One region of the Streptomyces sp. NPDC026659 genome, then DNA from elsewhere that is predicted to be linked to it. Evidence: riboswitches for the same ligand, from Rfam matches in the RefSeq annotation. Region 1 holds a riboswitch; the other holds the start of a gene.

What was found. A riboswitch is a leader RNA that binds a small molecule or an ion and turns the genes downstream of it on or off. The one in region 1 is predicted to bind guanidine.
Region 2: linked by a shared signal. The riboswitch ahead of AB0E91_RS01045 (multidrug efflux SMR transporter) and the one ahead of AB0E91_RS23625 (MBL fold metallo-hydrolase) in region 1 are both predicted to bind guanidine.

What each region holds. Positions count from the first base shown of each region.
Region 1 is NZ_JBEZXY010000009.1:256,361-267,317, forward strand. Features, by position in the region: gene AB0E91_RS23600 (cytochrome d ubiquinol oxidase subunit II) at 1-768, shown strand, start outside; gene AB0E91_RS23605 (PASTA domain-containing protein) at 906-2,030, shown strand; gene AB0E91_RS23610 (hypothetical protein) at 2,180-3,187, shown strand; gene AB0E91_RS23615 (GNAT family protein) at 3,239-3,796, shown strand; gene AB0E91_RS23620 (hypothetical protein) at 3,947-4,867, shown strand; gene AB0E91_RS23625 (MBL fold metallo-hydrolase) at 4,902-5,780, opposite strand; guanidine-III (ykkC-III) riboswitch at 5,792-5,859, opposite strand; gene AB0E91_RS23630 (sugar porter family MFS transporter) at 5,991-7,454, opposite strand; gene AB0E91_RS23635 (zinc-dependent alcohol dehydrogenase family protein) at 7,451-8,527, opposite strand; gene AB0E91_RS23640 (LacI family DNA-binding transcriptional regulator) at 8,775-9,839, shown strand; gene AB0E91_RS23645 (carbohydrate kinase) at 9,922-10,875, shown strand.
Region 2 is NZ_JBEZXY010000001.1:222,291-233,247, forward strand. Features, by position in the region: gene AB0E91_RS01020 (CDP-diacylglycerol diphosphatase) at 187-924, shown strand; gene AB0E91_RS01025 (BatC protein) at 1,151-1,531, shown strand; gene AB0E91_RS01030 (cupin domain-containing protein) at 1,528-2,733, shown strand; gene AB0E91_RS01035 (sucrase ferredoxin) at 2,742-3,638, shown strand; gene AB0E91_RS01040 (SUMF1/EgtB/PvdO family nonheme iron enzyme) at 3,651-4,349, opposite strand; gene AB0E91_RS01045 (multidrug efflux SMR transporter) at 4,420-4,734, opposite strand; guanidine-III (ykkC-III) riboswitch at 4,745-4,812, opposite strand; gene AB0E91_RS01050 (hypothetical protein) at 4,896-6,257, shown strand; gene AB0E91_RS01055 (hypothetical protein) at 6,287-6,448, opposite strand; gene AB0E91_RS01060 (ATP-binding protein) at 6,445-6,861, opposite strand; gene AB0E91_RS01065 (helix-turn-helix domain-containing protein) at 6,987-8,198, opposite strand; gene AB0E91_RS01070 (GNAT family N-acetyltransferase) at 8,314-8,838, shown strand; gene AB0E91_RS01075 (FKBP-type peptidyl-prolyl cis-trans isomerase) at 8,939-9,346, shown strand; gene AB0E91_RS01080 (S-(hydroxymethyl)mycothiol dehydrogenase) at 9,795-10,883, shown strand; gene AB0E91_RS01085 (MBL fold metallo-hydrolase) at 10,883-10,957, shown strand, end outside.

The DNA of each region.
Region 1 (10,957 bases):
ACCACGCTGTACATCCCCCTGGTCCTCGCCCTGCTCGGCATCGTCCTGCGCGGCGCCGGGTTCGCCTTCCGCAAGGCGACCATCAGCACACCCGAACAACGCCTGTACGGCGCCGCGTTCGCCCTGTCCTCCGTCCTCACGCCGTACTGCTTCGGCGCCATCGCGGGCGGCCTGGCCTCCGGCCGCGTACCGACGGCCGGCAACGGCGACGCCGTATCGAGCTGGGTCAACCCCACCAGCATCCTCGGCGGCGTCCTCGCGGTCCTGGCCTGCGCCTACCTCGCCGCCACCTACCTCACGGTCGAGGCACTGCGCCGCGACGAGCACACCCTCTACCGGTACTTCCGCAACCGTGCCCTCGCCGCCGGAGCGGTGACCGGCGCGGTCAGCATCGCGGGCATCTTCGTCCTCCAGTCCGACGCCCCGCGCCTCTTCGCCCATCTCACCGGCCGCGCACTGCCGTTGGTCGTCCTGGCCGCGGTCGGCGGCGTACTCGGCCTCGCGATGCTGCGCGCCCGCAGGACCTTCGGCGTGCGCGCCATCGCCGCCGGGGCGGTCGCCCTGGTGGTCGCGGGCTGGGGCGTCGCCCAGTACCCGTACCTCCTCGGCACCCACCTGACCCTCACCCAAGCCGCCGCCCCCGACGCGACGCTCGCGGTGGTCGTGGGCGTGGCCTGTGTGGCGGCGGTGCTGATCGTCCCGTCGATCCTGCTGCTGTTCCGGTTGAGCGGGCGGGGGAGTGTGGGGGTGGGGGACCGGCCGTTGTGAGGGGCGTGCGGAATGCGATGAAGGCGACCCAGAGGGTGACATCCCGCTAAAGTGGGGCGACTTGGGCGCATCCGTGAAAAGGGACTCACCTGTGTGAACCGGAGCGCCCCCGCATCCGGCGATCCAGAAAGCCCCACGTGAACCCGTACACCCCCGCACCCCCACGGACCCCTCCGGCACGCCCCTGGTGGAAGACCACCCCCGCAGGTCTGGGCCTCCTGGCGGCAGTTGCCCTCATCAGCGCGTTCAGCCTCCCGCTGGGCTTCCTCGCGATGGTCGCCGCCGTCGTACTGCTCTGGTTCCTCCCGCCCTGGCGCTGGTTCGCCAGACTCGGCGCGAGCGTCGGGGCGTTCTTCCTCCTGGGCATCGGCTCGGGCGTGGGCGGCCAACTCGACGACACCGCCCGGACGGACGCCAAACCGGCCTCGGCACGCACCCACGAACCGAGCACCGAGCCGTCCCGGCAGCGGCAGAACGAGCCCGCCCCGCCTCCGAGTTACCGGGGCAAGCCGCTCGACCGGGCGGAGACCGCCGCCCGTGCGCTGGGCTACACCACCGACCGCCACGACGCCTCCGCCGAACACCGCTCGATCCTCGTGCGGTCGGGCTGGGTGGTCTGCTTCCAGAACTCACCCGGCGGTCCCAGGGCGATCACCTTCGCCGCCGTCAAGTCCGGTGAACCGTGCCCCGAGAAGGACGGCGCGAGGATTCCGTGGCCGGTGATGCCGGGCCTGACGGGGCGGATCTGGCGGGCCGCTGTCGCGGAGTTGACGGACCTGGGCGTGTCCGAGTCCGCGATCCGGGCCGAGTCGCACTACATGAACGACGCGCTGCCCGACGGTGACCACGACTCCTGGCTCGTGTGCGAGCAGGACCCCGCGCAGGGCGACGACATCACCGCCGAGGTCACCCTCGGGCTGGCCTCCCCGAAGGCGGGGTGCGCGACGGAGGGCTCCTACCTGGGGGACAAGGACGACGACGGGGTTCCGGACTACCGGGACCGTACGGATGACCGGGTGCGCAGTACGACGAGTGGAGGTGGCGGATCGGGAGCCGCTGACGCGGCGGGAGGTTCCAGCACGAGCGGCGGGGGCTCGTCCACAAGTGGCGGCTCGTCCTCGTCCACCGGAGGCGGCGGTGGAGCGGTCGTCCACCCCGGCGCCTTCTGCTCTCCCCCAGGAGCCCGGGGCGTCACCCGGGCAGGCACCTCCATGGTCTGCGGCCCCGGCTCCGACGGCCGCGACCGCTGGCACTCGGGCTGAGGGAACCGGAGGACGCACACGCCGGACGCCACCGCCGGATGGTCGGTGGGGCGTTCACGGTGGGGCGTTCGCGGGCGCCTGAAAACCCGTTGCGCCGCAGGTCGGCCCGCTGGTGGGATGCAGAGGTTTCGACGGTGGGAGGGGACGGCTTGGCGGTGTTCGGGTGTGCGGGCTGCGGTGCGGTTCTGACGGCGGCGGTCTCGCGGGTGGCACTGCCGATCCACCTGATCGACACCCACTGGGAGACACTGCACCCGCCACTGCTGGAGGCCGGTTCCTACGCCCTCGACCCCGCACCGTACGGGCCGCCGTGGCGGCAGTGGGACGAGGTCGGACCGGACGAGGCGGCGGAACGGGGATACTTCGCGCCGGTCGCCGCGCTGTCCGACGGACCGTCGGACACCGTCCTCCTCGCGCCCGGCGACACCCGCGGCACCCGGCTGATCATGGAGCGGGCCGCGGGCTACTGCATGGGGATCGACGGGCGGGACGGCCCGAACCTCGCCTGCGTGGACTGCGATCTGCCGGTCGGAACGAGGATGGACGACTGCGGGTGCTGGCAGCTCGTCCGGCTCGTACCACAGGCAGTCGTACGGCTGCCCGGCCCGCCGGAGCGGCCCGTCATGGACTGGCCGGAGCTGCTGGCCACCGGCGCGCTGTGGCACCGGCTGAGCACGTTCCAGGACATCCCGGCCGGAGTGGCCCTCGCCCATGTGGTGGCGGCCGCCAAGGGCGCGCCGGTCGAGGTGGCTCCCGGGCCGCTCGCCAAGCTCCTCGGCCCGGCACTCGGCGCGCTGCTGCCCGCCGGGAAGGGTGCGCAGCGGCTCGACCTGGCCGGACCGGGGTTCGGCGAGCCGTCCGCCGACCTGGTGCTCGTACCGGTCCACCCGCAGACCGGAGACATCTGGCAACCGCGCGCCGGAGCGGTGCCGGTACCCATGGACGCCGCGCTCTGGTCCGAACTCGCCTTCCCGCCACACCAGACCCGACTGCCGGTCGTCGGCGGCCTGCCACCGGGCACGGAGCGCGACGACCCGCTGCCGCCGCACCCGTGGTACCCGTTCGAGCCGTCCGGGTACGCGTTCCGGAACACGCTCGCCCGGCTGCCCGCCGTCAGGGAACCGTGGCTGCGGGCGCTCTACGACCGGGGCTGCTGACCACGAGGATTTCGCTGAAGCCATTCTGAACAGCCTGTCTAGGATCCCAAGATGGGAACCACCGGTGATCTTCGGCAAGGGCCGCGGGTGTCGATACGCCATGTCAGCTGCGCGGACTACGACAACCTCAGGGTCCTGAACCAGCAAAGCGCGGAGATGCTCCGGCGCTGGGTGGGCGCTCGTGAACTGAGGGTAGAAGCCTTCGAGGACTTCCTCGCTCGGCTCGACCAGCCGACACACGAGGGCTTCGTCATCTGCCTTCGCGGCCGTGGCGACATCGTCGGCAGCGTCAACATCAACAACATCGTCAGAGGCGGCCTCCAAAGCGGAGCCCTCGGTTACGTCGCCTACGCGTCCACAACCGGTCGCGGGTACATGACCGAAGGCGTGGGCCTCGTCATACAGCACGCCTTCGACCAGCTCGCGCTGCACCGGTTGGAGGCGAACATCCAGCCCGACAACACTCCCTCACTGAACCTCGTCAAACGCCTGGGATTCCAACGCGAGGGCTACTCGGCCGCCTTCCAGCTCATCAACGGCGAGTGGAGGGACCACGAGCGTTGGGCCGTCCGCGCGGAGACGGCGCGCAACCACCGGATCGAGCGGTAGCGCCACACCGGTTGCACTCGGCGGAATTCCTCCGGGCCCGCCGCCGGGAACCCGGCTTCCGGCTCCTGAAGTAGCCGCCGGGCGCCACCCGCGCGCGTTGAGTACACGTACTCATGTGCCCCAGCACCCCAACTGGCAGCATCCGGCGGCATGATGAGCGACAGACGGGCGCTGACGGCCCTGCATCTCTTCCTGGTCTGGGCGTTGATGGCGGCCGCCGTGCCGATGCTCGGGCTGGTGTTGTTGGCGTCGGGGTGGGGTGGTGGGGCAGGGGCGATGGGGCTGGTGCTCGCGTTGGGGGTGCCGGTGACGGTGGGTGTGCTGGTCGCCGCGGCCGGGCCGGCGCGGACCGTGGTGCCTCAGTGCGGCTCCACGCGGCAGCGGCTCGGCTGGGCGGTGTCCGTCTTCGCGCTCGGCACGCTCGGCGTCCTGGCGGGCCTGGTCGCCTATGACGCGGGCGTCGACCTGGGGAGTGCCGATGCCCGGATCGCGCTGGTGGGAGTGCCGTACGCCGTGGCCGCCGCGTTCTTCGTCCCGAGCAGGTGGGTCCGTCTGGGCGCGGTCGCCGTGCTGGTGACCTCGGTGGCGTACGGCGGCTTCATCGGCCCGGCGCACGCCCAACAGCGCCGCCACGACGCGGACTTCGCCCGCTACCGAGAGCGCGCGGAACTCCAGTACCTGGGCACCCCGCCCCCGGGCATGACACTCTCCCGCGCCGAAATCGGCCCCGCCTACTTCAGCGTGAGCTACCGCGCCGCCCGACAGGACGAACGCGGGTACGTGGACCTCGTCGTCCGCCCACCCGTCACGCCGACGCTCCAGTGCCCCGCTGTCCTGCAGAAGGGGGCAACCTGCGAGGTGACCGCCCCCGGCGACATGCGCACGGTCGTCGACTTCCCCGGCGGCCACGCGATTACCCTCACCCGCCGCCACGGGAACGCGGAGTTCGAGGTCTCCAGCCAGACCCTGGACGAAGCGGGGCTACGCCGTTTTCTGAGCTCTCTACGGCCCCTGTCGGACAAGGAGTTGGAGACGCTGATGCGTGAAAAGGAGATCGACTTCAGGCTCTGAGATCCCGAGGGCGACGGAACGACACTGTGCGAGGTCAGTCGTCCGGGCAGATGACAAAGAGGGGGAAGGCGTGTCGTCCGGGCCGGTCACCGATTTCCTTGAGCGCGGCGCGGATCTCGTGCAGGTGGCCCGGTGTCATCTGCAGTGGGGGCTCGTCGGGCTGGTAGGTGGTGCGGATCGGGTAGTCCACGCCCGGTTCGGTGGTCATCTCGATGTGGCAGCCCAGGACGTGAGTGACCGGCCGACGTGCGGAGAACTCGATCAGCCGGTCGATACTCCGGGCGAAGGCGGACCGGTCCTGGATGTACAGCCGGCCGGGGTAGACCGTGTCACCGGTGAGCAGGAACCCGGTCCACGGGTCGTAGAACGTCACCGCCGCCTGGTGGTGCCCGGGGGTGGCCAGGCATTCGAGCACGCGGCCTCCCAGATCGACCCGGGCGACGGCGGCGGGGTTCTCCTCGAACCCGAAGTACTTCCACGCGGTGGTGAGGTCGGCGCCGACGACCGTGGTGTCGGGACGGCCGGCGAACTGGCCGTCGCCCGCGACGTGGTCGCCATGGGGATGGGTGTGCAGCACCAGCAGGTGGTAGCCGGAGCGGGGGTGGCGGGCGAGCCAGTCCTCGACGAGCTCGTCGACCACGCGCCGCAAGGGGAAGAACTCCGCGGATTCCGTGGCACCGGTGTCGATCAGCACCGCCCGGGCGTCTCCGAAGAGCAGGAACAGGAAGGGCGCCTCGTAGTCGATCGCCATGTTCTGCCGCAGGATGACCGTGTGCTCGTCGCACGCGTAGACCTGGATGTCCGGGTCGGTGTTGTGCTTGGCCGACGGTGAACCGTGGATCCAGCGGACGTCGAACTCGCGGGGCCGGGGAACCGGGCCGACGGAATCGGTGGAAGGTGTGCCTGCGTCCACGACGCCTCCTGAGTGCGTCGTCTTGGCGGGCCGGGTACGGCGCACATCTCGTCCGGGGCAGGCACCTACGAGCCTCCACGACGAAGCTACCACGGCGCTGAGCTGCTGTTCCTGGCCTCCTCGCCGGCCCATGCGCGAAAGCCGCGCCGGGGGAAACAACCCCCGGCGCGGCTCACGGCTCACGGATCACGCGACGCGACCCCGTCCCGATCAGGACACCGACACCGTCGAGGGAGTCACCTCGTCCGCCTCGTCCGCCTCGTCCGCCGCAGAGGTCGCCGCGTCCTCCCGCCGCAGCACCTCCCGCTCGATCTGCTCCAGCGACCGTCCCTTCGTCTCCGGCAGCAGCCGCTTCACGAAGACCCCGGACAGGAACGTCGTCACGGCGAAGATGACGAAGTTCGCCCCGGCACCCCACGCGTGGAGGAGCGACGGGAAGACCAGCGCCACGGCCATGTTGAAGAGCCAGTTGAAGACGACGCACACGCCGACCGCGCCCGCGCGGATGCGGGTGGGGAACAGCTCGGGGAGCATCACCCACTGCACCGGACCCCAGGAGGCCGCGAAGGCGGCGACGTACAGGGCGACGCCGAAGAGGGTGAGCGGGGCGAGGAGGGAGCCGTGGCCGAGGGGGGTGAGGTTCACCGCGGCCAGGACGGCCATGCCCGCGCACATGCCGACCGAGCCCCAGAGCAGGAGGGGGCGACGGCCGCGGCGGTCGATGAGGCGCATCGCGGGGAGCGTCATCAGCATGTTGACCAGGCCGATGCCGACGTTCGCGAGGATCGCGCCGTTGTTGCCGAAGCCGATGCTCGTGAGGAGCGTCGGGGCGTAGTAGATGATCGTGTTGATGCCGCCGAAGTTCTGGAAGAACACCAGCAGCAGACCGACGACCAGCATGGGCCGCAGGCGCGGGGAGAGAAGGTCGCGCAGGGACAGCCGCTGCGTCGCCGCGCGCTCCTCCGCCAGGGTCTTCTCGATGTCGAGCAGCTCGGTCCGGGCGGCCTCGTCGTCGCCGCGCAGGAGGGTCAGGGCGGCCTGGGCGTCGTCCCGGCGGCCCCGCCCCGCCAGCCAGCGGGGACTCTCCGGCTGGGTGAGGATGCCGAGGGCGAGGACGGCGGCGGGCAGTACGCCGAGCCCGATCATCCAGCGCCACGCGTGCGCGGGGGCCAGCGCGTAGTCGGTGAGGTAGGCCAGGAAGATGCCGACGGTCACCAGGAGCTGCATGAGGGAGGCGAGTCCGCCGCGCACCTCCATCGGCGCCAGTTCCGTCAGATAGAGCGGGACCACGACCGAGGCGATGCCCACGCCGACGCCGATGAGCACGCGCGCGCCGATCAGGAGCGACGCGTCGGAGGAGAGCGCCGCGCCGACCGTACCCGCGATGAAGACCAGCGCCGCGCCCAGGATCAGCCGGCGCCGCCCCCACGCGTCGGAGAGCTTTCCGGCCAGCCCGGCGCCCGCCATCGCGCCCACCAGGAGCCCGGAGACGATCAGGCCCTCCATGAGGGGCGTCAGGGCGATGTCCTGGCGGATGAAGAGCATCGCACCGGAGATCACGCCCGTGTCGTAGCCCCACAGGATGCCGCCGAGGGCACCGAACACCCAGATCAGGGCGTTCCGCAGCCGGGGCCGCCGCTGCGGCGCGGCCTCGGACTCCACCAGGGCGCTCACGACGCCGCGCCCGTGTTCGAGGCCGCCGTGCCGGTCGTGCGCGCGGTGGCGTCCGTGGCCGCCGCGACGCGCGGGTCGTCCAGCTGCGGCGCGAGGTGGATCTTCTGACCCGCACCGGCGCGGAAGAGCCGTACCGCCTCGTCGAAGTTCTCCAGCGGCAGTACGTCGCTGACGAGCGGGTCGAGGTCCAGTCCACCGGCGAGGATCTCCACCGCGGGCTGGAAGCCGTTGTGCACCGCCATGGAGCCGATGATGTCGATCTCGCGGTTGTAGACCATGAACGGCGAGAACGAGGCCCGCTTGGCCGGGTCCGCGACGCCGAACTGCAGGAACGTGCCGCCCTTGCGGACGCGGCCCAGGCCGTCCTCGATGGCCGCGATGACGCCGGTCGCGTCGATCACTACCTCGAAGCCCTGCTCGCGGCCGAGTTCGTCGGCGTTGGCGGCGGTGGCGTCGGCGCCCATGCGCTTGGCGAGGTCCAGGCGGCGGGTGTTGGGGTCGACGACGGACACGGAGGCCGCACCCGAGTGCGCCACCAGGGCCGCCATCATCAGACCCATGGTCCCGGCGCCGTAGACGAGGTAGTGCTCTCCGGGCCGTCGGGGGAGGCGGCTGAGGCCGTGGACGGCGCAGGAGAGGGGCTCGACGAGACCGGCGGCGGCCTCGGACAGCCCCTCGGGCAGGACGTGGCAGCGGCCCGCGGGGACCGCGACGTACTCGGCGAAACCGCCGTTACGGGTCACGCCGACCGCGGTGTAGTGCTCGCAGAGGTTGCCGCGGCCGATCCGGCAGTAATGGCAGGCGCCGCACGGGGTGTTGGGGTCCACGGCGACCCGCTGGCCGACGAGCGGGAAGCGTACGTCCCGGCCCGTCTCCACCACGACACCGGTCAGCTCGTGGCCGGGGACGAGCGGGTAGCTCACGGACGGCAACTCGCCGCCCAGGATGTGCATGTCCGTGCCGCAGAGGCCGCAGGAGCTGACGCGGACGACCACCTCCGAGGGACCGGGACTCGGATCGGGTATGGCGGTCAGCTCGGCGCTTCCCGGCTGGGTGACCACGACAGCGCGCATGGCGCCTCCTCACAGCGGTGTGCGGACGGATGTCCGAAGACGCGGGGAAACATAATCGCCACGTAAGCGCTTGCGCAAACGCTTACGTGTGACTTTTCATAGGTCTTCGGCGTCTGTCTCCCCGACGGACGAGGTCTCATGGACGGACGGCCCGCGCCGGCCCCGGCGCGCTCACCGCCGTCCGGCCCCGCCATGGGCGGGCGAACAGGCGGAACCACGCGGTACGGGGCACACGAAGGAGTACGGGATGCGGACGATGGCGGACGTGGCGAGGCGCGCGGGTGTCTCGGTGGCCACGGTCTCCCACGTGCTGAACGCCACACGTCCGGTACGGCCCGCGACCCGCGACGCGGTGCTCCGCGCCATCGAGGAACTGGGCTACATCCACAACTCCCTCGCCCGCTCCCTCGTGACCTCCCGCACCCGCTCCGTCGGCCTGGCCGTCTCCGCGATCAGCAACCCCTACTTCACCGAGATCCTCCAGGGCGTCGAGGCCGAGGCACTCACCACCGGCTACGGACTGCTCATCGCCGACCCGCACGACGACCCCGCGCACGAGCTGAGCGTGGTCCGGATGCTCCACGAGCGCCGCGTCGACGGCGTGATCATCGCCCCCTCGGCCCAGCCGTCGGCCCTCCTCGACTACCTCGGCCGCGCCGCCGTCCCCGCCGTCTTCCTGGACCGCCTCGTCGACGAGTCCGAGGAACCGGCGTACGACCAGGTCTGCGCCGAGGGCGCCGCGCCCGTACGGGAACTCGTGGAACACCTCGCCTCGCTCGGCCACCGGCGGATCGCGATGGTGGCGGGCCTCGCCGGGCTGAGCACGACGACCGAGCGGATCGAGGGGTACCGGGAGGGGCTGCGCGCGGCCGGACTCCCGTACGACCCCGAGCTGCTCGACCACGGCAACTCCGCGTCCGAGGGCGCGCGTCTCGCGACGGAACGCCTGCTGTCGGGCTCCGGCCGTCCCACGGCTCTCATCGCGGCGAACAATGCGATGACCATCGGCGCGCTCCAGGCGCTCCGCGACGCGGGGCTACGCATCCCCGAGGACATCGCGCTCGTCAGCTTCGACGACTTCGAGTGGGCGGACCTGTTCTCGCCCAGCCTCACGGCCGTTCGTCAGCCGAGCCGTGAGGTCGGGAGGGTGGCGCTGCGGATGCTCCTCGACCGGTTGGACGCGCCGGAGCGTGCGGCGAGGACGGTTCGGCTGCCGTGCGCGGTGGTCCACCGGACGTCCTGCGGATGTCCGCCGGGGGCCGGTCCCGTCGGGGCGGCCGGAGCGGCCGATGCCCCGCCGGCGTCGCCGTAGCGCGCCCCAACTCTGTTGTCCCGCAGGCTAGTTCATACATATCGCCCCGCCGCTCCACGGCGCACCGAAAGGAATCAGCACAGTGATCGTCGTCGCCGGCGAGGCGCTCATCGACCTCGTGCCCGCCCCCGTCACCACCTCCGAGTCGGCGTCCCCGCTGCCGCAGCTTCTCCCGCAGCGGGGCGGCGGGCCGTACAACGTCGCCGTCGCGCTCGGCCGCCTCGGCTCCCCGACGTCGTTCTGCTCGCGGGTGTCCACGGACGCCTTCGGCGCCGCCCTGCTGGCGGGGCTGCGGGACGCGGGTGTCGACACCGAACTGGTCCAGCGCGGCTCCGAGCCGACGACGCTGGCGGTGGCCAACGTGGGCAGCGACGGATCGGCGGGATACGGCTTCTACACCGAGGGCACCGCCGACCGCCTCTTCGCGCTCCCGCCCGCGCTGCCGGAGGGCGCCACCGCCCTGTCCGTGGGCACCTGCTCGCTCGTACTGGAGCCGGGTGCGAGCGCGTACGAGGCGCTGCTGCGCCGGGAGTTCGCGAACGGCGTCTTCACCGCCCTCGACCCCAACATCCGGCCCGGCCTGATCGCGGACGCCGACGCCTACCGCAAGCGGTTCCTCGCCTGGCTGCCCCACGTCGCGCTGCTGAAGCTCTCGATCGAGGACGCCCTCTGGCTCGCGGACCTCGGCCCCGACGGCGACCTGGACACCCACCTGACCGCATGGCTGGAGTACGGCCCGGCGGCGATCGTCCTGACCCGGGGCGGCGACGGCCTGAGCGTGTGGAGCCGGGGCGCGGGCCAGGTGAGCGTGCCGGGTACGAAGGTCGCGGTGGTCGACACGATCGGGGCGGGCGACACGGTCAACGCCGCGCTCCTCCATCGGCTGCGGGAGATCGACGCGTTGAGCCACACGGCCGTCGCGGGACTCGACGCCGAGGTCTGGCGCGACGTACTCGGCTTCGCGGCTCGCGCCGCCGCGCTCACCTGCTCCCGCTCGGGGGCGGAGCCGCCGTACGCGTGGGAGCTGTCGGCCTGAGACGCCTCGTGGGGCGGGGCCATGAACAACCCTCCGACGAAGCGAAGTTGTCGATTACATCTCTGGCCACGCCACTGTTTAT
Region 2 (10,957 bases), on a different contig from region 1:
AACGACCAGAAGAATGCGAACGAATTCCCCCGGCGTCAATTCGTCGCACTCTCGGGCGCCGTCGGTGCCACCGCGCTCCTGACGGGCGCGGCGGCCACCGTGAGCACGTCCGCGGCGGCGGGCCCGGCGTCGGGCGGTGGCCCCTCGCCCCACCCCTCGTGCTCCACCGCCCCTCCCGGAGGGGGCGTGACCTGCCCGCCTACCTCGCTCCAGTCCCTCTGCGGCAGCCCCACCGACGACGACCCGCTGTGGCACGACGTCCAGTACTGCACGCAGGGGATCGTTCCTCCGCCGCCGCAGCTCACGCCCGACTGCCTGGTGATGACCCCGCATTACATCATTCTGCACGGCGCGCCCAGGAACACGCACAACTATCTCACGCTGCCCACCTGCCGGATCACCGGTATCGAATGCCCGTTTATCCACACCGACGCGGCGCCGAACTACTGGCACGAGGCATGGGAGAACGCGCGGAGCGGAGGAAACGTCCCCGTACAGGCCCCGTACATCGGGTTGGGAATCAATTCACAGGGCGCCCGCCGCCTCCAGCAGCTGCACATTCACATGGCCGCCGTCCGGGAGAGCACCCAGCGGCGGCTGCAGCAGCTCGAGGCGGACGGCCGCATGGCCACCCAGCCCTCGGCCTGGGCCGACACGGCCAACCAGGCACCCGTCTCGGGACCGGCGGGCAGCGGCGACCGCGTGTACCGCATCCTCCGGCTCCCCAACCTCCGCGACAACCTCTTCACACTCCTCTACCAGAACGTGGTCCGGCCGAACTCGCTGAACATGGCGGACCAGACCCTGATCGTGGTCCCGAAGATCACGTCCACCGGCTTCGCGGGCACCTTCTACGTCCTCAACAGCGACACGTCGATCCACGACGGCACGAGCACCTGCGACTACCTGCTGGTCTACGGGTGACGCAGCTGCGACCGACGTACCTGCCGGTGTCCGGCAGATGCCTTCCCGCCGACGGCGCGCTGCTCTCTCGCCGGAGCGGCCGGGGCCCGGAGGCCACCGGATGCAGGCCGCCCGTTTCTGGGTGACCGTGGTCGGAGTGCGGTCGTCGCATCGCCGGAGAGCCATGAGCGGCCTCGCCGGCGGGCGACAGGGCACGCGATGTCGATGCCGAGGAGGAACTGTGGCCATGTCCAAGGATCCGAACGAGCACGAAGGACCGGCGGACGGCGGCGCGGCGGGCGAGCCGGGCGTGCACGACGGAGGCGCGGACGGCAGCGCCGAAGGTCCCGGCGACGGCGGTGCCGCGGGCGAGCCCGGCCACCACGACGGAGGCGCCGACGGCAGCGCGGACAGCGGCGCCGAGGGACCGGCGGACGGTGGCGCGGCCGGGGTACCGGGTGTCCATGACGGCGGTGCCGATGGCGGGGCAGAGGGTCCAGGCGACGGCGGCGCGGCGGGCGAGCCCGGCCACCACGACGGAGGCGCCGACGGCAGCGCGGACAGCGGCGCGGACGGCAGCGCGGACGGCAGCGCGGACGGCGGCGCGGACAGCGGCGCCGGCTCTTGACCGACTTCCGGCCCGGCTCCCGGAATCCCGGCACCCCCACGGGCGCCGGGATTCTGGAGCGCCGGCTGACCGGCCTCGGCTTCGAGGACTTCGCGCGGAACGTCTGGTCGCGGACCGCGCTGCTCACCCGGGGCGCGAGCGACTTCTCGGACGTGTTCGACGCCGGTGCCGTGGACGAACTGGTCTCGCGCCGGGGGCTGCGCACCCCGTTCCTGCGCGTCGCCAAGGACGGCGCCGTGGTACCCGAGTCGTCCTTCACGTCGCCCGGCGGAGTCGGTGCCACCATCTCCGACCAGCTCGACGACACGGCGCTGTGGCGGCTGTTCGCGGATGGCGCCACGCTCGTCCTCCAGGCGCTGCACCGCACATGGGCGCCCGTCGGCGACCTCTGCGCCGCGCTGAGCACGGAACTGGGACACCCGGTGCAGGCCAACGCCTACGTCACTCCCCCACAGAACCAGGGCTTCGACCATCACTACGACGTCCATGACGTCTTCGTCGTCCAGATCCAGGGCAGCAAGCGCTGGCTCGTCCACGAGCCCGTCCACCCGGACCCGCTGCGCGAGCAGCCGTGGACCGATCACCGGGCCGCCGTGGCCGAGGCCGCGAAGGGGCCCGCGTACATCGACACCGTGCTCGAACCCGGAGACGTGCTCTACCTCCCGCGCGGCTGGCTGCACGCCGCCCGGGCGAAGGGCGAGGTCTCGGTCCACCTCACGCTGGGCGTCCACGTGTGGACGCGCCACGCGCTGGCCGAGCAGCTCGCCGAGGCCGCGCTGACGGCATTGCGCGAGGACCCGGAGATGCGCGCCTCGCTGCCGCTGGGCCTGGACGGGACGGCGGAGGCGATCGACGCGGTCCGCGAACGCCTCACCGCCGCCGTCGCCGGAACGGACTCCGCGCCGCTGCTCCACCGGAGCAGACGAAGCCAGGGGCGTCCGGCACCCCTGGGCCCGCTGTCCCAGCTCGCGGCCGTCGAGAGCCTCACTCCCGACTCCCCGCTGCGGCTGCGCGAGGCGCTGGAAACCCGGCTGGAGGGGGAACGCCTGATGACACGGGTCGGCTGGCTCGACTTCCCGGAGACCGACCTGCCCGCCGTGACCGGCCTGCTCGACGGTGAGGTCCGTACGGCCGGTGAACTCGGCCTCGCGCTCGCCGGGCGGCTGCTGCGGGCGGGCGTACTGGTACCCGCCGGACAGTAGCCACTCCGGTGACCGGCACAGACCGCTTCTTCTGCGCGGACGCCGCCCGGATACGCGGCGACTCGCTCGCGGGCACCGCGCCGCGCGGTGCCGTCTGGGTGCTCATCGAGTACCGCGGCGGCTGGCCGTCCAACGGCTTCGACGGCCTCGGCCTCGCCCCCGAGGTCAAGGCCCTCGTCTGGTCCGCCGCCCACGCCGTCCGCGCCCGGATCCTGCTGGTCAGACGCCTCGCCCGCCCCAGACCCGACGGCCCCGGCCGGTGGGCCGTACTGCACTACGAGCGCACCGGCGCGTACCGCCAGCGCTGGGGCACCTGGACCCGCGACGAGGACCTGGCCGAGACGGCCGACGCCCTCCAGAACCCCGGCCAACTCGACCACCCGCCCGTCGTCCTGGTCTGCGTCCACGGCCAGCACGACATCTGCTGCGCCGTACGCGGCCGTCCCGTGGCCCGCGCGCTCAGCGAGCGCTGGCCGAACCTGGTGTGGGAATCCACCCACGTCGGCGGCGACCGGTTCGCCGCCAACGTCGTCCTCCTGCCCGACGGCGTGTACTACGGCCGCCTCGACGCCGCGTCGGCCGTCGAGGTGGTCGGGGAACACCTGGCGGGCCGCGTCCAGGCGGACCACCTGCGCGGCTACACCGACCTCACTCCCCCACAACAGGTCGCCGTCGCGGCCCTGCTCGCCCGCTTCGGCCCGGCCGCCCGGCACGCCTACACCGTCACCGACACCACCCGCGACGGCGACGACTGGCGCATCCGCGTCGAACTCCACGCGCCCCGCCCCACGGCCTTCGACCTCACGCTGCGCGCCCGCCACACGGCGCCGTACCGGCTGACGTGCCGGGGCCTGGCGCCGCACCCGACGGTCGGTTATGAGGTGACGTCGATCAAGTCCGTCTGACGAACAGGGCTGTTACGGCCGGGGCGGCGACGGCGACGGCGACGGCGACGGCGACGGCGTGGAGCGTACGACGCGGAATCCCACGTCGTCGATCCGGAACGTCGGATGACTGCGCCGCCGCACCGATGCCCGGCAACTCCAGTGCTCGTCGGCCCATCCACCGCCACGGAGCACCCGATAGGTGCCGTACACCTCGGCGTCGTAGACGTCCCAGCACCAGTCCCAGACGTTGCCCAACATGTCGTACAGGCCCCAACCGTTGGGCCGCTTGCCGCCGACGGGGCGGAGCTGGCCGCCCGAGTTGCCCTGGTACCAGGCGACTTCGTCGAGCGGGCCGTACCGCGGGCCGGTGGTGTCCGCGCGGCAGGCGTGCTCCCACTCGGCCTCGGTCGGCAGCCGGTAACCGTCGGCGGAGGTGTCCCATTCGGGGGCATCGGCATGGGCATCGGCGTCTACGGGGAGGCGATAGGCAGATGTCAGCCCTTCACTCCGGGACAGCGCGTTGCAGAACCGGACCGCGTCCCACCACGAAACGCCCTCGACGGGCAGCCGGTCACCCCGGGCGCTGCTCGGCCGCCGACCGGTGACCTGCGCGTACCACGCCTGCGTGACCGGGAACGCCGACATCCGAAACGGCGCGACCTCCACCGCCCAACTGCGCCGCGTCCGCCGGTCCGACAGAGTCACCCGCCCCGCCGGGACGGCCACCATCGGACTTTCTGCCCCCATGTCCACGACGGAGCACCCTACCGACGCCGTCGACGGGGATCACGCCCGGCGTTCACCGGGTGAGCTTGAGCCCGATCACGCTTCCGACGATCAGAGCCAGGAACACCAACTTCGGCGCACTCACCGACTCACCCCCGGTGAGCATCGCGTAGAGCACGGTGAGCACGGCGCCGATCCCCACCCACACCGCGTAGGACGTACCGATGGGCAGATCCCGCGTCGCGTACGCCAGCCCGCCCATGCTCGCGGCGAGCGCCACGACGAAGACCAGTGACGGGACGAGTCGGCTGAAGCCCTCCGACTTCCCCAGGGCGGTGGCCCAGACGGCCTCCAGAGCACCCGATACACAAAGAACGAGCCATGCCACGACAGCCTCCCGTGGGCCGTCTTGTCGCACACCGGGTACGGCACCCCTCGTCCGGAAGCTCCCAGTTCGGGGCTCCGGCTCAAAGTTTCACACCGGGCGCGGGTTGGCAATCCGACGCCAGGACCGCTGGAAGCACTCGGCCACCGGACTAGGTTGAGCGCATGACGAGCCTCGCTCACCCCCAGCTGTCCGGACTGGGACGGAACCCGGCAGCCCCTCAGGACGTCCTGGTCCGCCTGGCCGCACACAAGGCCGGCCGGCACGGGATGGCGCTGCGTCAGGGGCGGCTGGCGGACGCCGTGGTCGAGGCCCTGCTGACGCACGGAGACGGCGACACGGCCGTGGGCCTTCACGGTGACCGGATCTCCCCGGAAATGCGCCGAAGGATCGCGGAACATCCCGACCCGGCGATCCGTGACGCGTACGCCGACTTCGTCCGCGACATGGTGGACCGCAAGGTGCCGATGGGCGTCGACGACCTGGAGGAGGCCTACGGCCTGCCCCGGACGGCACTCGTCCGCGCACCGAGTCCGAGCCTGCGCGCCGCGGTCGCACGAGCCTGGCACGACCGGCCTCTCGCCGTACAGGCGGACCTGCTCGCCGACCCGGAACCACAGGTCCGCGCAGCCGCCACCGAGCACGGGCTACCGGGTGTCCCGCCCGAGTGGAGGGAGCGCTGCCTCGCCGACCCCGCCGTGCGCGTCAACGTGGCGCGCTACGTCCCCCTCACATCGGAGCAGTTCGCGCGGCTCATGCGGAGCGAGGACGAAGAGGTCGTTCAGGCTGTCGCCGGAAACCCTCATCTGCCGGCGGAGACGGTCGCTCGCCTACTGGACATCGACGACCCGCTCGTACGGGTCGCGGCCGCGCAGAGCCGCCACGTGGACGCCGAAACCCGGGACCGCCTGTACGCACGCGTGGAGGCGGAACGCGCCGACGGAAACACCGATGCCGAGATCGCCCTGTGGTGGAACTTCGCCGAACCGTCCTGGCTGCGCGAAGCGCCCCTCGACGAACGGCTGACCTACCTGGACTGCCCGCACACACCATTCCGGCGCGTACTGGCCTCCTGCCACGACCTCCCCGAAGAGGCATGGAGTCGGCTGGACAGCGACCCGGACCTCGGCGTCCGCCGTACGGCCGCGCGCCGACCGGACACGCCACCGGAAGTCCTGGAAGAGCTGGTACGCGCACACGGGGACGTATTCCACATCCGACCGCTACTCGTCGACCACCCCAACTTCCCCCGTCACACACTGCGCACGTTCGTCGACGAACCGAACCCGAATGTGCGCTGCGTCGCCCTGCAAGACCCTGCACTGCCTGTGCAGGACCTTCAGCAACTCGCCGCTGCCGCCGAGCCGTTCCTGCGCGGCGGGGTCGCCCGCCATCCCAACATCCCGGACGCGCTGCTGGAGCAACTGCTCTCCGACCCGGACCCCCATGTGGCGGACGATGCGGCTGCCAACTCGGCGCTGGGGCTGGACCGGATGTATCGAATCCTCGCTGCTGCGGACTTGTAACCGCCGGGGCTTCGCTGCGTCCTGGGTGGTCACGTCTGGTCGTCGTCCTCCGGCTCTCCGCCGAAGGGGGGAGGGTCGGATTCAACGAGGGCCGTACTGATCCGCAGGCACCCGTCCGTGCCGAACAGCTCGATCAACTGCGACAGATGGGCTCGGGCCGCGCTGCGACCAGGGGCCACTTCGTCACTCACCCGCGCCCCTCCAGCTCCGCCCACACGACCTTCCCCCAGCGGCGCTCATCCGTCCCCCAGTTCGCCGCCAACGCCGCCACAAGGGCCAGGCCACGCCCGCCCTCCTCGTCGTCCTTCGGCGTACACGGCTCGGGCAGCACGCGCGAGAAGTCCGCCACGGCCACACGAACCGTGCCCGGCGCGGTGCGCTCCACCACCACGCGGATGGACTCCCGCCGGGCATGCCGCACGGCGTTGGCCACCAACTCGGAGACGACCAGGGCGCCGTTCTCGGCCAACTCTTCCAAGCCCCAGCAGGAAAGGGCGGCATTCGTGAGGCGCCGGGCGGTGGCGGCGCTCTCGGGTTCGCGTGGCAGGTTCTCGCTGTAGCCGGGGTGCCCTGTCTGGCGGGCGCGCGTTGTGGGTTGCGGCATGTCGGTCTGCTCCCTGGGGACGGCCGGGCGCCGGGACCGGTCGCACAGCCGCCGGGGCGCTGTCCGCTCATGTAAGCGACATGCAAAGAGCGTTGACAGGGGCGCAACGTCCCACTTTCTCCACTTTATTCGCCGACCCCCAGGAACTCCGCCAACAGCCGTAGCCCCGGCGGGTGGTTGGGGAGTGCCCACAGGTCACGCACGATGGCGACGGCCAGCGTGTGGTGTTGCATCCACGTCGGCGCCACCCGGCGCAGGGACTCCAGGGTCTTCACCGCCCCGGCCGCGTCCCCGATGTCGGTGTGGGCCCGGGCCACGTCCAGCAGCAGCCACGTCCGCCAGGACGGCGGGGTGTCCTTGCTCAACCGCATCCCCTTGGCCAGGGCCAAGGCGTCTTCCGGGTGTCCGTACTGAACGGCGAGACGGACCCGTTCGATGCGTACCGACGACGGGCTGAAGACGCTGACCATGCGGTTGTCGCCACCGTCGGGGAGCTTGGAGACGCGAGCGGCTTCCTTCTCCGCCGTCTCCATCATCGCCGCCGCGCGCTCGTAGTCACCGCTCCGCGCGGCCGACGTAGCGGCGCTCATGATCAGGGCGCCCCACACCTTCAGGCCGTCGGCAGTCTCGTCGCGGCCCGCGTTCACCATGTCGTCAGCGGCACGGAGGGCGATACTCAGCGCGTCCTCCAGGCGTCCCTGCCTCTGATAGGTCCACGCGGTCGAGTTGACGATCATCGGCAGAAGCAGCGGGTCGGACGAACGCCCCGCGGCGTCCATGGCGCGCTCCAGACTCGTCAGCGCAAGGTCCGTCTTGCCCATCCGCACCGCGACATGTCCGGCGAGCTGAAGCGCCTTGCCCAGGGCCGCGAAACCGGCCCCTCGGCCGTCCTCGTCGTCCGACGCCGTGGCAGTGCGCGCATCCGCGAGCAGGTCCGGCAGCGCCTTCATCACCGTGTCGAACTCGGCGGCGTGATACCGCGTCCAGCCCTCCGCGATCCGCTCCCGGAGCCGGTCCAGCGAGAAGTCGGAGCCCGGCGGCTCAGGTTCGGGCCCCCACAGCACGGGCATGACGGCCCTGCGAACAGCCACGAAGCGCGGGCCGTCCGTCTCACCCGTGGAAACGGCGGGCGGGTCACCGAGCAGCGTGGTCAACTCGACACCGAGACCGTTGGCCAGCGCGTGCAGGATGGGGAGGCGGGCCGAGTGCCTCCGCCCCTCTTCGAGTTGGCGAACCACATCGACGGACACCTGGGAGCGCTCGGCCAGCTCTTCTTGCGTCAAGGAGGCCAAATGACGCAAGCGGCGCAGGGTCCGTCCCAGGTCCTCGTTTGCCACGCAGTCACCGTACGCTGCCACGATCGACGGAGAGCGCCGCCGAGGACAACGCCCGCAGCGTCGCCCGTACCGCCCACGCCCCGTCCGCCAGACCGACCGAATGGAGCCAGGCCCGATGACCTCCACAGTGCGCTTACGCCACTACGGCCACGACGACTTGCCCAAGATCCGGCAGACGTTGCTGGACGTGCACGACGATGTCTACGCCGCCGAAATGGAGAACGAGTTCAACCAGCGCTTCGCCTGGTTCGTGGATCACTGGGGTGGTCACCCGGACTTCTCCTGCGTCATCGGCTACGACGGCGACGAGGTGGTGGGCTTCGCCTACGGGGCTCCCGCGACCGACGGCCGGGAGTGGTGGCGGGACCACATGGAGACGGCTCCGGCGCGTACGGCCACCTTCCACTTCTCGGAGCTCATGGTGCGTGAGCAATGGCGGAAGACGGGTACCGCCGAACAACTGCACCGGGCGCTGATGGAGCCCCGGGCCGAAAGCCTGGCGGCACTCCTGGTGGACGTGACACACCCGAAGGTGGAGGCCCTCTACGCGTCCTGGGGGTACCGGAAGGTAGGCGAGCGTCAGCCGTTCCCCGACTCCCCGGTGTACGCCGTGATGATCGCGGACCTGCCGCTGTCCTGAGCGGAGCGGAACGGCTGCACGACGGAAGTGAGCCGCGTTCTCGGTAACGTGATCACCTGCCGCATGGAGTTCCCATGTGCCGGAGATTGACGAGGCCGCGATGAGTGAACCGACGAAACCCAAGGTCGACATCCCGGAGGGCGACGCTCCGACCGAGCTGACCGTCCGGGACCTGGTCGTCGGTGACGGGCCCGAGGTGAAGCCGGGCATGGTGGTCAGGGTCCACTACGTCGGGGTGACCTTCGAGTCCGGGAAGGAGTTCGACGCCTCCTGGGACCGGGGTGAGCCGTACAAGTTCGCCCTGGGCAGCGGCAAGGTCATCAAGGGCTGGGACCGGGGGGTACGGGGGATGAGGGTCGGCGGTCGCCGCGAGATCATCATTCCCCCGCGCCTCGGCTACGGCAATCAGTCGCCCTCGCCATTGATCCCGCCGGGCTCGACCCTGGTCTTCGTGGTGGATCTGCTGGACTCGTACTCCAGCACAACGGGGTGGAGCAAGGGTCAGTAGCCCTGACCGCTCCTGCCGACGACGTGCTGCGCCACCCTCCCGGGGGGGCGCGGCCGCCCCGGCCCTCTGGGCCCGATGGCCACGCCCATACAGATGGCCACGCCCATACAGGGAGGCCATGCCCCGCGGGCCCGCGCCCACGGCCCCGGTCGACGTGCGGCGACGGTCACCGCCCGCCATGCTGGTGACAGGCCCCGCGGCGTCCGGCCGCTCGTACGGCGAAACCCGTACGAGCTGCTCAAGGCTGTGGACGAGAGACAGCTGTCGGTGAGGATCGTTCACCGGCGGGCCCGTTCGCGGTCTCGCACGGAACTCGTCAGCGGGTCGGGGTCGGCATCGACGACGGACCGCGCCCCGGCGGTACTCCGACGTCACGGCCGTGTCCTTGCCGATCCGTCGCGTACCTCGCGCGTGGGGCCGAAGCCGGTTCGTCGAGGAAGGACAGGCCATGCCCCAGGAAGTGCGCGGCGTCGTCGTGCTTGCGAAGAACGATCCCGTTCGGGTCGAGACGATCGTGGTCCCGGACCCCGGGCCCGATGAGGCCGTGGTGAAGATCCAGGCCTGCGGTGTCTGCCACACCGACCTGCACTACAAACAGGGTGCCATCACCGACGATTTCCCCTTCCTGCTCGGCCACGAGGCCGCCGGTGTCGTGGAGTCGGTCGGAGAGGGCGTCACAGAGGTGGCGCCGGGGGACTTCGTCATCCTCAACTGGCGGGCGGTGTGCGGAAACTGCCGCGCCTGTCGGCGTGGCGAGCCCCAGTACTGTTTCAACACCCACAACGCGAAGCAGAAGATGACCCTCGCCTCCACCGGGCAGGAGCTGACCCCGGCCCTCGGTATCGGCGCCTTCGCGGAGAAGACCCTCGTTGCCGCCGGACAGTGCACCAAGGTGGACTCGGCCGCGTCCCCGGCGGTGGCCGGACTCCTCGGCTGCGGCATGATGGCCGGCATCGGAGCCGCGATCAACACCGGAAACGTCGGCCGGGGAGACTCCGTCGCCGTCATCGGCTGCGGTGGCGTCGGTGACGCGGCGATCGCCGGAGCGCACCTCGCCGGTGCGTCGAAGATCATCGCCGTCGACCTCGACGACCGGAAGCTGGAGAAGGCGCGCACACTGGGTGCCACCGACACCGTCAACTCCTCGAAGACCGACCCGGTCGAGGCCATCCGGGAACTCACCGACGGCCATGGCGCCGACGTCGTCATCGACGCGGTCGGCCGCCCCGAGACGTACAAGCAGGCGTTCTACGCCCGCGACTTGGCCGGCACCCTCGTCCTCGTCGGTGTCCCCAGCCCCGAGATGACGCTCGAACTGCCGCTGCTGGACGTCTTCTCGCGCGGCGGCTCCCTCAAGTCCTCCTGGTACGGCGACGCGTTGCCCTCCCGGGACTTCCCGACGCTCATCGACCTGCACCTGCAAGGACGCCTGCCCCTGGACGAGTTCGTCACCGAGACCATCCAGATGGACGAGGTGGAGAAGGCGTTCGAGCGGATGAAGGAGGGTGACGTCCTGCGCTCGGTGGTGGTGCTGTGATGGCTCCCCGCATCGAACGCCTGGTCACGTCGGGCCAGTTCACCCTCGACGGCGGCACGTGGGACGTCGAGAAC